2 regions of the Streptomyces sp. NBC_01546 genome follow, and region 1 is predicted to be linked to the other one. Evidence: riboswitches for the same ligand, from Rfam matches in the RefSeq annotation. Region 1 holds a riboswitch; the other holds the start of a gene.
The links. A riboswitch is a leader RNA that binds a small molecule or an ion and turns the genes downstream of it on or off. The one in region 1 is predicted to bind cobalamin.

Region 2: another riboswitch for cobalamin. It lies ahead of OHA89_RS27990 (cobalamin biosynthesis protein); the one in region 1 lies ahead of metE (5-methyltetrahydropteroyltriglutamate--homocysteine S-methyltransferase).

The regions. Positions count from the first base shown of each region.
Region 1 is NZ_CP109379.1:1,422,798-1,430,232, reverse strand. It holds gene aceB (malate synthase A) at 1-327, shown strand, start outside; gene OHA89_RS06945 (3-hydroxybutyryl-CoA dehydrogenase) at 324-1,193, shown strand; cobalamin riboswitch at 1,323-1,472, shown strand; gene metE (5-methyltetrahydropteroyltriglutamate--homocysteine S-methyltransferase) at 1,658-3,976, shown strand; gene OHA89_RS06935 (NAD-dependent epimerase/dehydratase family protein) at 4,059-5,000, shown strand; gene OHA89_RS06930 (methyltransferase domain-containing protein) at 5,048-5,713, opposite strand; gene OHA89_RS06925 (pyridoxine 5'-phosphate oxidase C-terminal domain-containing protein) at 5,786-6,103, opposite strand; partial or broken gene OHA89_RS06920 (pyridoxamine 5'-phosphate oxidase family protein) at 6,098-6,253, opposite strand; gene OHA89_RS06915 (MFS transporter) at 6,390-7,435, shown strand, end outside.
Region 2 is NZ_CP109379.1:6,114,637-6,122,071, reverse strand. It holds gene OHA89_RS28010 (hypothetical protein) at 1-612, opposite strand, end outside; gene OHA89_RS28005 (S9 family peptidase) at 810-1,940, opposite strand; gene OHA89_RS28000 (inorganic phosphate transporter) at 2,252-3,520, shown strand; gene OHA89_RS27995 (hypothetical protein) at 3,549-3,770, shown strand; cobalamin riboswitch at 3,901-4,044, shown strand; gene OHA89_RS27990 (cobalamin biosynthesis protein) at 4,082-5,041, shown strand; gene OHA89_RS27985 (cobyric acid synthase) at 5,038-6,558, shown strand; gene OHA89_RS27980 (putative cobaltochelatase) at 6,650-7,435, shown strand, end outside.

The DNA of each region.
Region 1 (7,435 bases):
GTCTCCGTCGCCCTGCGGTACTTCGACGCCTGGCTGCGCGGCAGCGGAGCCGTCGCCCTCGACGGCCTCATGGAGGACGCCGCCACCGCGGAGATCGCCCGCGTGCAGCTCTGGCAGTGGCTTCGCCACGGCACGGCCGACCGCGAGAGCGTTCGGGAGATCCTCGCCGCGCAGTCCGCCGCGCTCGCCAAGGAGCAGCCGGACGCTCTGGTCGCCGAGGCGCGCGCGGTCCTCGAGCGCACGGCCCTCGAGCGGGACCTGCCGGCCTTCTTCACCCCCGATGCGTACGCCCGCCACCTGGTCACCCGTCGAGAGGAACGCTCATGAGCACCGCCATCCACCGGGTCGGCATCGTCGGCGGCGGCCAGATGGGCGCCGGGATCGCCGAGGTCTGCGCCCGCGCCGGCCTCGACACGGTGGTCTGCGAGGCCGATGCCACCGCGGCCCGCGCCGCCCGCGAACGCGTGGCCGTCTCCCTCGAACGCGCCGTCCAGCGGGGCAAACTGGACCGGCTCACCGCCGAGGACGCCCTGGCCCGGCTCGTCTTCTCGGGCAGCCTCGACGACCTCGCCGACCGCCAGCTCGTCATCGAGGCCGTCGTGGAGAACGCGGAGGTGAAGGGAGAGGTCTTCACGGCCCTCGACAAGATCGTCGAGGACCCTGCGGCGATCCTCGCGACGAACACCTCCGCCATCCCCGTGATGCGCCTGGCGATGGCCACCGGCCGCGCGGACCGCGTGGTGGGCCTGCACTTCTTCAATCCCGTACCCGTCCTGCCGCTGGTCGAGATCGTCTCCTCGCTGCACACCACCCGCGAGACGACCGAGAGGGCGGAGGCGTTCGCCCGCGACACCCTGGGCAAGACGGCCGTCCACTCACAGGACCGGGCCGGGTTCGTCGTTAACGCCCTGCTGGTTCCCTACCTGCTCTCGGCCATCCGGATGGCCGAGTCCGGTTTCGCGACCGCCGCCGACGTCGACGCGGGCATGGAACTGGGCTGCGCCCACCCCATGGGTCCGCTCAAGCTCGCCGACCTGATCGGACTGGACACGGTCGCGGCCATCGCGCAGTCGCTGTACGAGGAGTTCAAGGAGCCGCTCTACGCTCCGCCCCCGCTGCTCCAGCGGATGGTCCAGGCAGGGCTGCTGGGCCGCAAGAGCGGCCGCGGGTTCCACCCGTACGACCGGCGCTGACGGGGGAGCGGCTCGCGGTGCCCCACGTCACCGTCCGGGATGCGAGCCGATGTACCCATCCTCCAGGACCTGCGCCTACGCTGACCCGCAGCAGCTGGTTCGCCCCCGTCCGCCAGGCGGGATGCGTCGTAAGAGGGAACCCGGTGGGAATCCGGGACTGCCCCGCAGCGGTGAGCGGGAACGACCGCCGTCATACGCACTGGGCCCGGACGGGTCTGGGAAGCGACGGCCAGTAGGTGTCTGCCCGAGTGGCAGACGTGCCCGCAAGTCCGAAGACCTGCCCGTTGCCCGCGCACGCACAGCCGTGCGCGGACATCCCGGTGACCTCGTGGGCGGGTCGGCGTAAAGATCTCGGACGGCCGTACCGGTGCCTCGCGCCCGGCGGACCGTCCGGTCGGCCACCCCTTCGCGCCTCGCGTCCCGTCACCGGGACTCATGGAGACACGCTCGCGAAGGAGAGTTCCGTGACAACCGAGTCCGCAGCCGCGGCGGTACAAGCCACCGTGTACGGCTACCCCCGTCAGGGGCAGAACCGGGAACTGAAGAAGGCCGTCGAGGGCTACTGGAAGGGCCGCGTCAGCGCCGAAGCCCTCCACGAGACCGCCGCACGCCTGCGCCGGACGAACTGGCGCCAACTGGCCGGCGCCGGCATCACCGAGGTCCCCACCGGTGACTTCTCGTACTACGACCACGTCCTCGACACCAGCGTCATGGTCGGCGCCGTCCCGGCCCGGCACCGCTCCGCCGTCGCCGCGGACGCGCTCGACGGCTACTTCGCCATGGCCCGCGGCACCCAGGACGTGGCGCCGCTGGAGATGACCAAGTGGTTCGACACCAACTACCACTACCTGGTGCCGGAACTGGGGCCCGACACCGTCTTCACCACCGATTCCGCCCGGCAGGTCGCCGAGCTGAAGGAGGCCCAGGCCCTCGGGCTCAAGGCCCGCCCCGTGCTGGTCGGACCGGTCACCTACCTCCTGCTGGCCAAGCCCGCCCCCGGAGTGGCCGACGACTTCCAGCCGATCACCCTGCTCGACCGGCTGCTGCCCGTGTACGCCGAGGTCCTCGCCGATCTGCGCGCGGCCGGAGCCGAATGGGTCCAGCTGGACGAGCCCGCCCTGGTCCAGGACCGCTCCCCGGCCGAGCTCGGCGTCGCCGCCCGGGCCTACCGCGAGCTCGGCGCCCTCCCCGAGCGCCCCAAGCTGCTGGTCGCCTCGTACTTCGACCGGCTCGGCGAGGCCCTGCCGGTGCTGGCGAAGGCACCCGTCGAAGGGCTCGCCCTCGACTTCACAGACCGGGCCGCAGCCAACCTCGACGACCTCGCGGCGGTGGGCGGAATCCCCGGCAAGCGCCTGGTCGCGGGCGTGGTCAACGGCCGCAACATCTGGATCAACGACCACGAGAAGTCCCTCGCCACCCTCGGCACCCTCCTCGGCCTCGCCGACCGGGTCGACGTCGCCGCCTCCTGCTCCCTCCTCCACGTGCCGCTGGACGCGGGCGCCGAGCGCGACATCGACCCGCAGATCCGCCGCTGGCTGGCCTTCGCCCGCCAGAAGACCACCGAGATCTCCACCCTCGCCCGCGGTCTCGCCCGGGGCACCGGTGCCATCGCGGCCGAACTCGCCGCCAACCGCGCCGACCTGGCCGCCCGGGCGAACTCCGCGATCACCCGCGACCCGGCCGTACGGGCCCGGACCGCGGCCGTCACCGGCGCCGACGCCCGCCGCTCCCAGCCCTACGAGCAGCGCGTGGACGCCCAGCGGGCCCGCCTCGGCCTCCCACTGCTGCCCACGACGACCATCGGCTCCTTCCCGCAGACCGCCGAACTGCGCACCGCCCGCGCCGACCTGCGCGCCGGACGGCTCGACGAGGCCGGTTACGAGAGCCGCATCGAGGCCGAGATCCGCGAGGTGATCGCCTTCCAGGAGAAGACCGGCCTCGACGTCCTCGTGCACGGCGAGCCCGAACGCAACGACATGGTCCAGTACTTCGCCGAGCAGCTCACCGGCTACCTGGCCACCCAGCACGGCTGGGTCCAGTCCTACGGCACGCGCTACGTGCGGCCGCCGGTCCTGGCCGGGGACATCTCCCGTCCGGAGCCGATGACCGTGCGCTGGACCGCGTACGCCCAGGCCCGGACGGCCAAGCCGGTCAAGGGCATGCTGACCGGTCCGGTGACCATGCTCGCCTGGTCCTTCGTACGCGACGACCAGCCGCTCGGCGACACGGCCCGGCAGGTCGCGCTCGCCCTGCGCGACGAGGTGAACGACCTCGAGGCGGCCGGTACTTCGGTGATCCAGGTCGACGAACCCGCGCTGCGGGAGACCCTGCCGCTGCGGGCGGCCGACCACGCCGCGTACCTGGCCTGGGCGACCGAGTCCTTCCGCCTCAGCACCGGCGGCGTCCGTCCGGACACCCAGATCCACACCCACATGTGCTACGCCGAGTTCGGCGACATCGTCGAGGCCATCGAGGCCCTCGACGCCGACGTCATCAGCCTGGAGGCCGCCCGCTCCCACATGCAGGTGGCAGACGAGCTCGCCGGCGCCCACTATCCACGCGAGGTCGGCCCGGGCGTCTGGGACATCCACTCCCCGCGCATCCCCTCCGCCGGGGAGGCAGCGTCCCTGCTGCGCAAGGGACTTGAGGCCATCCCGGCCGAAAGGCTGTGGGTCAACCCCGACTGCGGTCTGAAGACCCGCGGCTGGCCCGAGACCAGGGCCTCCCTGGAGCACCTCGTCGAGGCCGCGCACCAGGTCCGTACGGAGATCGCGACGGCCTGAGGCCGGCGCGGGCACGCGGGCGGGAGCGGGAGTGACCTCCCCGCTCCCGCCGTCCCGCGATCACTCGCGCTAGTGTGCGTATGTGAGCCTTCATGTCGTGATCGGATTTGGACCCGCCGGTGCCGCAACTGCTCGGCTGCTGGCCGAACAGGGCCATACGGTAAGGGTCGTCACCAGGTCGGGCCGAAGCCCGGAAGCCGGAATCGAACACGTCGCGCTGGACGCGACGGACCCGGAGCGGCTGACCGAAGCCGCGAAGGGCGCGGCCGCGCTCTACAGCTGCGCCGCGCCGCCCTACCACCGCTGGACGAGCGCATGGCCGCCGCTGGCCGCGTCGGTCTGTACCGCGGCCGAGGCCACCGGGGCCGTACTGGTCATGCTGGGGAACCTCTACGGCTACGGTCCGGTGGACGGTCCCCTGACCGAGGAACTGCCGCTCGCGGCGACCGGACCCAAGGGGCGGGTGCGCGCCGCGGCCTGGGAGCAGGCGTGGACACTGCACGAGCAGGGCCGTATCCGGGCGGTCGAGTTGCGGGCCTCGGACTTCTTCGGGCCGGGCGTCACCGACGGCGGCCACCTGGCCGCGCGGGTCGTGCCACCGCTGCTGCGCGGCAAGCCGGTCTCCACCCTCGGGAACCCGGACGCCGCGCACAGCTGGACCTATCTCCCCGACGTGGCCAGGGCGCTGGTCGAGGTCGCCGGCGAGGAGCGGGCCTGGGGACGGCCCTGGCACGTCCCGACGGGGCGCGCGCAGTCCGTCCGGGAGATGGTCGACCGCCTGGCCGCCCAGGCGGGGACGGGTCCGGCCACGGTGCGCAGGATCCCGCCGGCCGTGCTGGGCGTGGCCTCGCTCTTCTCCCCGCTGATCCGCGAACTCAAGGAGATTCGCTACCAGTTCGACCGTCCGTTCGTCGTCGATTCGAGCGCTTACGAGGCGGCGTTCGCGGTCCGGGCCACCCCCCTCGACGAGCAGATCAAGGCGACCGTGGACTGGTGGCGCGAGCGGGCGGCAACCACCCGGTGATCCCCTGAGGGGGACGGATCGGAGCGTGGCAGCGTGGTCGGGTAGCGTCAACTGTCCAACAGGGCCTGTCCGATGTACGTGCCGGGGGTCGCGCCGCCGGTCGTGGCGGGTGCGGCGAGGCGGATGTGGGCGTTGGTGGCGATGAAGGGGACGCCGTCGGGCCGGGCGGCGTCGAGGTCGGCCGGGGTGGTCTCCGCACCGCCCGTCAGCGGGGCCCCGTCGGCGTTGCGGCGCCCGATGGCCTGATCGCGGTGGGCCCGGAGGAGGGTGTCCCAGTGGTCGAGGAGCCAGAAGTCGCGCACCAGCTTCGGATCGCAGGTCAGGACGACGACGGGGCCACGCGTCACGCGTCGCATCTCGCGCAGGCCCGCCGCTGCGTCGCTCCACTGGTGCACGCTGAACAGGGCCATGGCGGCGTCGAACTCCCCGTCGGCGAAGGGGAGATCCTCGGCCACGGCGTCCACCGCCCGGGCGAGCCGGGCCGGCCGCCGGGCACGCATGGACTCCGACGGTTCGACGGCGGTCACCGAGCGGGCGGCACTCTCGTACGATCCGGTTCCGGCGCCGACGTTGAGCACGGTGCGGGCATCGTGGAGGGCCTCGGCGATGGCCTGGGCTATGCGGGGGTCGGGCCGGCGGTAGCCGGAGTATCCGGAGCCGATGGCGCCGTAATCGACGTCGCCGGCGCTGCCGTCGTGGGTGCGTGTGGTCATGGGCCTTACCTCGCCTCGTGAGCAGGAACAGGGGGAAGTGTCGTCCGTGGCACGCCGGTTGTGCCGGCGTCCCTAGGGCCAGAGGGGAAGGCGTTCCCAGCCGTCTCGGGAACGTTCGTAGCGCAGACGCGTGTGGACGCGGCTCTCGGTCGCCTGCCAGAACTCCACCTCGGCCGGGGCGAGGGTGTAGAGCGTCCAGGCCGAGTCGACGAGCGACGGCTCCCGCCCGATCAGGGCCAGGGACTTCTCGAGGGCGTGTTCCTGCTCGGCGGGGTCCGTCAGGTACTGGCTCTGGCGGCCCAGCAGGGCCTCCGCGTGTGCGGTGGCCGAGCGGCCGAGGAAGTCGGCCGCGTTGTCCTGGGCCGAGCCCGGGGTGACGGATCCGCGCACCCGCACCTGCCGGCCGTGTTCCGGCCAGTAGAAGGTGAGCGCCGCCCGCGGATGGCAGGCGAGCTGACCGCCCTTGGGGCTGAAGGCGTGGCTCGCGAACTGCCATCCCGAGCTGTCCACGCCCTTGAGGATCAGCACCCGTGCGTCCGGACCGCCGGAAACGCGAGTGACAGTCCGGGATCCCGTCCCTTACCGTCCCGGGGTCGGCGTCCCGACCGTCACGGGCCACGTCAGAAGGGACTGGACCATCTCAGCGGAAGCCGGAACCCACTGTGAGCGCCGCCCGTTGGGGCGGAACAAGGACTTCAACATCTTCTGGCTCGGCCAGGCGCTGTCCGTCCTCGGCGGGTCCATCTCGCTGCTCGCGCTGCCACTGCTCGTCCTCCACGCGACCGGGTCCATCGTGCAGATGGGCCTGATCACCGTCATCTCCGGGATCACCGGCATCGGCACGGGGCTGTTCGCCGGGTACGTGGTGGACCGGGCGGACCGCCGAAGGCTCATGATCGCCTGCGATCTGCTGCGCGCCGTGCTGTTCTGCGCGGTGCCGGTCGTGTGGTGGGCCGCCGGGCCCCGGGTCTGGCTGCTGTACGTGCTGACCGCGCTGGCCACCGTACTGAAGACGCTGTTCGACGTGGCTTACGTGACCGCCGTGCCGCATCTGGTGCGCACCGAGGACCTCACCGCCGCCAACGGGCGGCTGATGGGCACCTTCGCCGTCGGTACCCTCCTCGGGCCCGTGGCGGCCGGGTTCCTCACGGCCGCGGCCGGCCCGGACCGGGCGCTGGCCGTGGACGGCGCCACCTTCCTCGTCTCCGCCGCCAGCCTGGCCTGGGTGACGTTCGGCAAGCCCGCCGTCGATCGTGCCGAACCGGCGGCCGCGGGGGTGTTCCGCGAGGTGTTCGTCGTCGGATTCCGCTTCCTGTGGACGCATGCCCTCCTGCGCCCGCTGACGGTGCTGCTCACCCTGCTGACCTTCGTCACCATGGGCGCCACCGACCTGCTGATCTACCGGGTCCAGCACGATCTGGGCCGGGACGCCGCCACCGTCGGCTATGTGATCGCCGTGAGCGGGACCGGCGTCGTCACCGCGGCCCTCACCGCAGGGCGGCTGCGCCGGACCTTCGGCTTCGGCCCCTGCTGGCTGGCCTCGGTCGCGATGATCGGCGTCGCGGTGGCGGTGACCGGGGTCAGCCGCAGCGTGCCGGTGATCGCCGCACTGGCCGCCGTATTCATGTTCGGGCTGACCCTGGGCGGGGTCTGCAGCATGACCCTGCGCCAGGAGGTGACCCCCGACCGTCTGCTCGGCCGTGTCACCTCCGCCTTCTGGAC
Region 2 (7,435 bases), 4.7 Mb from region 1:
GGTGACGCGCTGCCCGAGCAGGTCGAGGAGGTCGGGGACGGTCACCGGCCCGGCGGAGAGCTGGAGCAGGGACAGCAGCTGGGGCATCGCCTCGACGACCTCGGCGACGGCCGCGGGGGCGATGTCGGCGGGGGCGGGGTGCACGAGGGACCAGGCGTCGAAGAGGGCGACCCAGCCGCGCAGTACGGCGGTGTCGTCGCGGTCCCAGGCGCGCAGGCGCCAGCCGGGCCGGGCGTGGCCTCCGTGCACCTCGACCAGGCCGGCGAGCCGGGCGCGGTCCCAGCCGACCCTGATCTGGCCGTGCGTCAGGTTCAGTTCCCCGGCGGCGCGTTCGACGTCGGCGGCGGGCAGGGCGCCCGTGGGGGCGGGCCGGCCCCCGTCGCCCGCACCGAGGTTGAGTTCGGCCCAGCGGGTCAGTCGTACGGCGTCGGCGAGCGAGGCACGGGCCCGGTTCGCGAGGTCGGCCGTGGCGGGGGTGCCCGCCGGGGGCCTCGGGGCGGGCCGGGTACGTCGGTCCGTCACCGCCTTGCGGGCCGTACTAACGGACCTCGGGTAGACGAGTCGGAGTCTGGAGTCGCGAGCCAACTGCTCATCAGGCTTTCGGGACGTCACGGAAGCAGTCTCGCCCGTCACTGGCCGAAAGCCCAAACGGAACCAGCCGTTTCCAAGGCCGGCCCGAGGTCCAGACCGGGGCAAGTCACCCACAGGGCTCTCGCCGCCACATCCCCTTCACAAGAAAGTGCACGTGAGAACGCACTCGAGCACTCACGCGAGCACTCAGACGAGTGTTCACACACGTTCACACGCGTTCACATGAGGGGGGTGAGGAAGCGCCGCAGGGCCTCCTCGTATCCGTCCGGGTCGGCGTTCCACATCGCGCCGTGGCCGGCCTGACGCACGGGGTGCAGGGTGACGAGGTCGGGGCGTGCGGCGGCGAGCCGCCGCGAGGGCTCCCAGGGCGCGAGGGTGTCGTCCGGGCCGTGGAAGATCAGTACGGGGAGGCGCAGCGTGCCCGGGTCCGCCAGGGGCGCCTGGCGGTCGGCGCGCAGTCCCGCGCGGCTCTCGGCGGCCCGGACCGCGAGCGGGAGCACCGGGGCCGGGGTGTGGCGGGCCGCGGCGAGCGCGCGCAGGGTGGTGTGCCAGTCGAATACGGGAGAGTCCAGCACCAGCCCGGCGATCCGGCCGGCCAGCGCCGAGCGCTCGGCGGCGCGCAGGGCCATGGTGGCGCCGGTGGACCAGCCGTGCAGGATCACGCGGCGGGCGCCGTAGCGCAGGGCGTAGCGGATGGCGGCGTCCAGGTCCCGCCACTCCGATTCGCCGAGGTGGCCGAGGCCGTCCGGGGAGGCGGGGGCACCGAGGTCGCCGCGGTAGGCCAGGTCCAGGACGGGCAGCCGGTGCCGGTGCAGGAAGGGCATGACCACCATCGGGTGCTCGCGGCCGGCGCCGAGCCCGTGCACGGTGATGACCCAGGTGTCGCGGGCCTCGGGCACGAACCAGGCGGGCAGGGCGCCGAGCTCCCCGGGGACGTCGACGTCGGCGTGGTCGAGCCCGAGGGCGGTGCGCGGGTTCCCGAGGTGGACCTGGGGGGTCAGGGTGACTCGGGTGCCGGGGTCGAGGCTGCCGTGGGTGACGGCGAGGAGCCGGCGTACGACGGTGTCCGGGCCGTGCTCGGCGTCGGGGAGCACGGGGCCGATCACGGCGTGCACCCCGGGGGCGTCGAGTCCGTACGTACCGGGGCGCAGGGAGCCGAGCGAGCGGGTCAGCACGACCCGGTCGGCGGCGGTGGAGTGGACGCTCAGGCGCGGACTGCCGGGCAGCGGGCGCCCGGGCTGGGGCCGCAGGGCCACGTCGGCGGCGTACCGGCCGGCCGCGACAGCGGCCACGGCGGTGCCCAGGAGGGTGGTGGTGACGGCCGCTGCCGTCGCTGTCGCGGTACGCACTGCTCCAGTGTCGAGGCGCGGGCTTCGGCGGGCCACCGGAGGCGATCGTTCCGACGGTCGCCGCGGGCGAGGTGATCTAGCTCTCTTTCGATGCCCCGGAGGGGGCGGCCGATCAGCCAGAGGTCACTCGCGGAGGGGTTCGTTCACCCTGCTTTGACGTGCATTTATCTGGATAGCTACGACAGAATCGGGACGAATGACCTGATCGCACCCCAGGTGGAGACACCATTAAGCCCGCATCAGTTCACCTTCCGTTCATCCAGGTTGCCTACGGTCGCCGAGCCACTGACGTCAAACAGAAGCCTGGGTAAATGGAGCACATAACGCTTCTCCTCGGGATCGTGATCATCACCGCTCTCGTGTTCGACTTCACGAACGGTTTCCACGACACAGCCAACGCGATGGCTACCACCATCTCGACTGGCGCCCTCAAGCCCAAGACGGCGGTGGCCATGTCCGCCGTGCTCAACCTCGTCGGCGCGTTCATGTCCGTGGAGGTCGCCAAGACGATCTCCAAGGGCCTGGTCAACGAGGAGGGCATCCAGCCAGAAGTGATCTTCGCCGCCCTGGTCGGCGCGATCCTCTGGAACCTCGTCACCTGGCTGGTCGGCCTTCCCTCCAGCTCCTCCCACGCCCTGATGGGCGGCCTGATCGGTGCCGCGGTCGCCTCGGCCGGCATGGGCGCCGTCAACGGCAGCGTCGTCGTCACCAAGGTGCTGATCCCCGCGATCGCCGCGCCCCTCGTGGCCGGTCTGGCCGCGATGCTCGCCGCCAAGGTCACGTACAAGCTGGGCAACAAGGTCGGCGAGAAGACCTCCGCCAAGGGCTACCGCGCCGGTCAGATCGCCTCGGCCAGCCTCGTCTCCCTCGCGCACGGCACCAACGACGCGCAGAAGACGATGGGCATCATCACTCTGGCACTCGTCGCCGGAGGCGCGCTCGCGCCCGGCTCGAACCCGCCGGTCTGGGTCATCGTCTCCGCCGGTATGGCCATCGCGATGGGCACCTACCTGGGCGGCTGGCGCATCATCCGCACCATGGGCAAGGGCCTGACCGACCTGCAGCCGCAGCAGGGCTTCGCCGCCCAGACCTCGGCCGCCAGCGTCATCCTGGCCTCCTCCTCCCTCGGCTTCTCCCTCTCCACCACCCACGCGTGCTCCGGCGCGGTCATGGGTGCGGGCCTGGGACGCAAGGGCGGCGTGGTCCGCTGGTCCACCGCCACCCGCATGTTCATCGCCTGGGGCCTGACCCTGCCGGCCGCCGCCCTCGTCGCCTCCGGTGCCGAGCTGGTCATGCGCACCGGTGACGTCGGCGTCGCCGTCGTCGCGGTGTTCCTGGTCGCCTCCTGCACCGCGATCTGGTTCATCTCGCGCCGCCAGGTCGTCGACCACCACAACGTCAACGAGGTGGAGCCGGCCGGCGCCGAGGAGCCGGGTGTCGTCACCACGGCCATGGCCGCCGTCACCGTCCCGCCGACCGCCGCCGCGGCCGGTACGACCGCCGCCGTGACCGACGAGGACCTCAAGGCCACCATCCCGGCCGCGACCGCGACGCCTGCGGCTCCGGCCGCGGCGGTCTGACCCCGAGAACGACAGAGGAATCAGCGGTATGAAGATCGACTGGGAAGCACTCGGCTCCGTGTTCGGGGTCAGCCTCTCCGCCACCGTCGCCCTCGTGGCCCTCTTCACCCTGGGCCTGGTGGGCCTGTCCAAGCACGAGACCGCCACCGAGCAGGGCGGCACCGCCACCCTGGCCCGCAGCGGCGCGTACGCCTGCTTCGCGCTCGTCGCGGCCGCCGTGGGCTACGGGATCTACCTGATCGTCGCCTGACACGCACGTCACGCGTGAACGCTCCCTCCGGGTTTCCCCGGGGGGAGCTTTCGCATGCCCCGCCACACGTCCCGCCACACGCCCCACCGCAGCCCCGTCGCAGGTCAACGGCGAGTTGACGGGCGTTCGCGGTGCGTGGTGGACTGCGCGAGCCAATACGGCGGCATGGAGAGGAAGTCCGGTGCGAATCCGGCGCGGTCCCGCCACTGTCACCGGGGCACTCGACCGAGTGCGACCCGGGAGCCAGGAACTCTCGCCGCCGGACACGTCGAACCAGGGCGCGGACCCTGAGTGAGGACATACCTGCCACCATGCGTGCCGATCGCGTCTTCGCGTACGGCGTCACGGCGGGGCTGATCGGCGACCGGATCCTGGGGGATCCGCGCCGTGGGCACCCCGTGGCCGCCTTCGGACGAGCCGCCGCCGCCGTCGAGCGCGCCCTGTGGCGCGACGACCGCGCCCGGGGCCTCTTGCACACCCTGGTGTGCGCCGGGGGCGCGGCCGCCGTCGGTGCGCTGGGCGCCCGCGCCGTGCGCTCCCGGCCCGCGGCCGCCCGTATCGCCCTGACCGCCGCCGCCACGTGGGCCGTCGTGGGCGGCACCTCGCTGGGCCGGGAGGCCCGCGCCATCGGCGGCGCGCTCGCCGCCGGGGACGCCGAGGTGGCCCGCGAGCGGCTGCCGCACCTGTGCGGGCGCGACCCGCAAGCCCTGGACGAGCAGCAGATGGCCCGCGCCGTCGTGGAGTCGGTCGCGGAGAACACCTCCGACGCGGTGGTCGGGGCCCTGGTGTGGGGCGCCGTCGCCGGAGTCCCCGGGCTGCTGGCCTTCCGCGCCGTGAACACCCTGGACGCGATGGTCGGCCACAAGTCCCCCCGCTACCTGCGCTACGGCTGGGCGTCCGCCCGGCTCGACGATTTGGCGGGCTGGCCGGGCGCCCGGCTGACCGCGCTGGCCGCCGTACTGGCCGGACCCGACCGGCGGGGAGCCGTACGGGCCTGGCGCGCGGACGCCGCCGCGCACCCGAGCCCGAACGCCGGGCCCGTGGAGGCCTCCTTCGCGGGGGCGCTCGGCGTACGGCTGGGGGGCACCCTGGCGTACGGGGGGCGGGTCGAGCACCGGGCGGTGCTCAACGGCGGGACGGGGCGGCCGGTGGAGGTCGCGGACATCGAGCGGGCGGTACGGCTGTCGCGGCAGGTGACCTGGCTGGCGCTGGGGGCCTGTGTGGCGGCCCGGATGCTGGTCTCGCGCACATCACGGAGGGGGCGCGCATGAGCGGCGCGAAGCGCGGCGGCGGACTGCTGGTCGCCGGAACCACGTCGGACGCGGGCAAGAGCGTGGTCACGGCGGGCATCTGCCGCTGGCTGGCCCGCCAGGGCGTCAAGGTGGCGCCCTTCAAGGCGCAGAACATGTCGCTGAACTCCTTCGTCACCCGGGAGGGCGCCGAGATCGGCCGCGCCCAGGCGATGCAGGCCCAGGCGGCCGGCGTGGAGCCGACCGCGCTGATGAACCCGGTCCTGCTCAAGCCGGGCAGCGACCGCAGCAGCCAGGTGGTGCTGCTGGGCAAGCCGGTGGGCGAGATGAGCGCCCGCGGCTACCACGGGGGCAGGCAGGAGCAGTTGCTCGGCATCGTCACGGACTGTCTGGAGCAGCTGCGGGGCACGTATGACGCCGTGATCTGCGAGGGGGCGGGGAGTCCGGCCGAGATCAACCTGCGCCGGACCGACATCGTGAACATGGGCATCGCGCGGGCCGCGCGGTTCCCGGTGGTCGTGGTCGGGGACATCGACCGGGGCGGGGTCTTCGCGTCCTTCTTCGGTACGACGGCTCTGCTGTCGGCGGAGGACCAGTCGCTGATCGCCGGATATCTGGTCAACAAGTTCCGCGGTGACGTCTCGCTGCTGGAGCCGGGCATGGAGATGCTGCGTGGCCTGACCGGGCGGGCCACGTACGGGGTCCTGCCCTTCCAGCACGGGCTGGGCATCGACGAGGAGGACGGGCTCCGGGTCTCCCTGCGGGGCGCGGTGCGCGAATCGGTGGTCGCCCCTCCGGTGGGCGAGGACGTGCTGCGGGTCGCCGTGTGCGCGGTGCCGCTCATGTCGAACTTCACGGACGTCGACGCGCTCGCGGCGGAGCCGGGGGTGGTCGTGCGGTTCGTGGACCGGGCCGAGGAGCTGGCCGACGCGGACCTGGTCGTCGTGCCGGGGACGCGCGGGACGGTGAAGGCCCTCGCCTGGCTGCGCGAGCGCGGGCTGGCGGACGCCCTGCTGCGGCGGGCTGCCGAGGGGCGGCCGGTGCTCGGGATCTGCGGTGGTTTCCAGGTGCTCGGCGAGCACATCGAGGACGAGGTCGAATCGCGGGCGGGTGCGGTGGACGGGCTCGGGCTGCTGCCCGTGCGCATCCGCTTCGAGCGGGAGAAGACCCTGGCGCGGCCGGTGGGTTCGGCGCTCGGGGAGCCGGTCGAGGGGTACGAGATCCACCACGGCGTGGCCGAGGTGCTGGGCGGGACGCCCTTCCTGGACGGGTGCCGGGTCGGGTCGGTGTGGGGGACGCACTGGCACGGCTCGCTGGAGTCGGACGGCTTCCGCCGGGCGTTCCTGCGGGAGGTGGCCGCGGCGGCCGGGCGGCGGTTCGTCCCGGCGCCGGACACCTCGTTCTCCTCCCTGCGGGAGGAACAGCTCGACCTGCTGGGCGACCTGATCGCGGAGCACGCCGATACGGATGCGCTGCTGCGGCTGATCGAAGGCGGAGCCCCGGCGGCCCTGCCGTTCCTCCCGCCGGGCGCGCCGTGACGGCCGCGGCCCTGCGGGGCTCTCCCCCACCCCGCCCCTTCCCTCAACCGGGCTCTGCCCGGACCCGCGCCTTCGAAGGAGTGAGCAACGCATGAGCACGCCCTATCCGTTCACCGCAGTGGTCGGTCAGACCGACCTGCGGCTGGCGCTCCTGCTCAACGCCGTGAGCCCGGCGGTCGGTGGTGTGCTGGTGCGCGGTGAGAAGGGGACCGCCAAGTCCACCGCCGTGCGCGCGCTGTCGGCGCTGCTGCCGCAGGTGGACGTGGTCCCCGGATGCCGGTTCTCGTGCGCGCCGGCCGCGCCCGACCCGGCCTGCCCGGACGGCCCGCACGAGCCGGGCCCCGGCGCCGCCCGGCCCGCCCGCATGGTGGAGCTGCCCGTCGGGGCCTCCGAGGACCGCCTCGTCGGGGCCCTCGACATCGAACGGGCCCTGGCGGAAGGCGTGAAGGCCTTTGAACCCGGCCTGCTCGCCGACGCGCACCGCGGCATCCTGTACGTCGACGAGGTCAACCTGCTCCACGACCACCTCATCGACCTGCTGCTGGACGCCGCCGCGATGGGGGCCTCGTACGTCGAGCGCGAGGGAGTCTCCGTCCGGCACGCCGCACGGTTCCTGCTCGTCGGCACCATGAACCCCGAGGAGGGCGAGCTGCGCCCGCAGCTCCTGGACCGCTTCGGGCTCACCGTCGAGGTCGCCGCCTCCCGCGAGCCCGCCCAGCGCGTCGAGGTCGTGCGCCGCAGGCTCGCCTACGAGGACGACCCGGCCGGTTTCGCGACCCGCTGGGCCGATGACGAACACGAGGTCCGCGCCCGGGTGGTGGCGGCGCGGGCGCTGCTCCCGCAGGTCCGGCTCGGGGACACCGCGCTGCTCCGGATC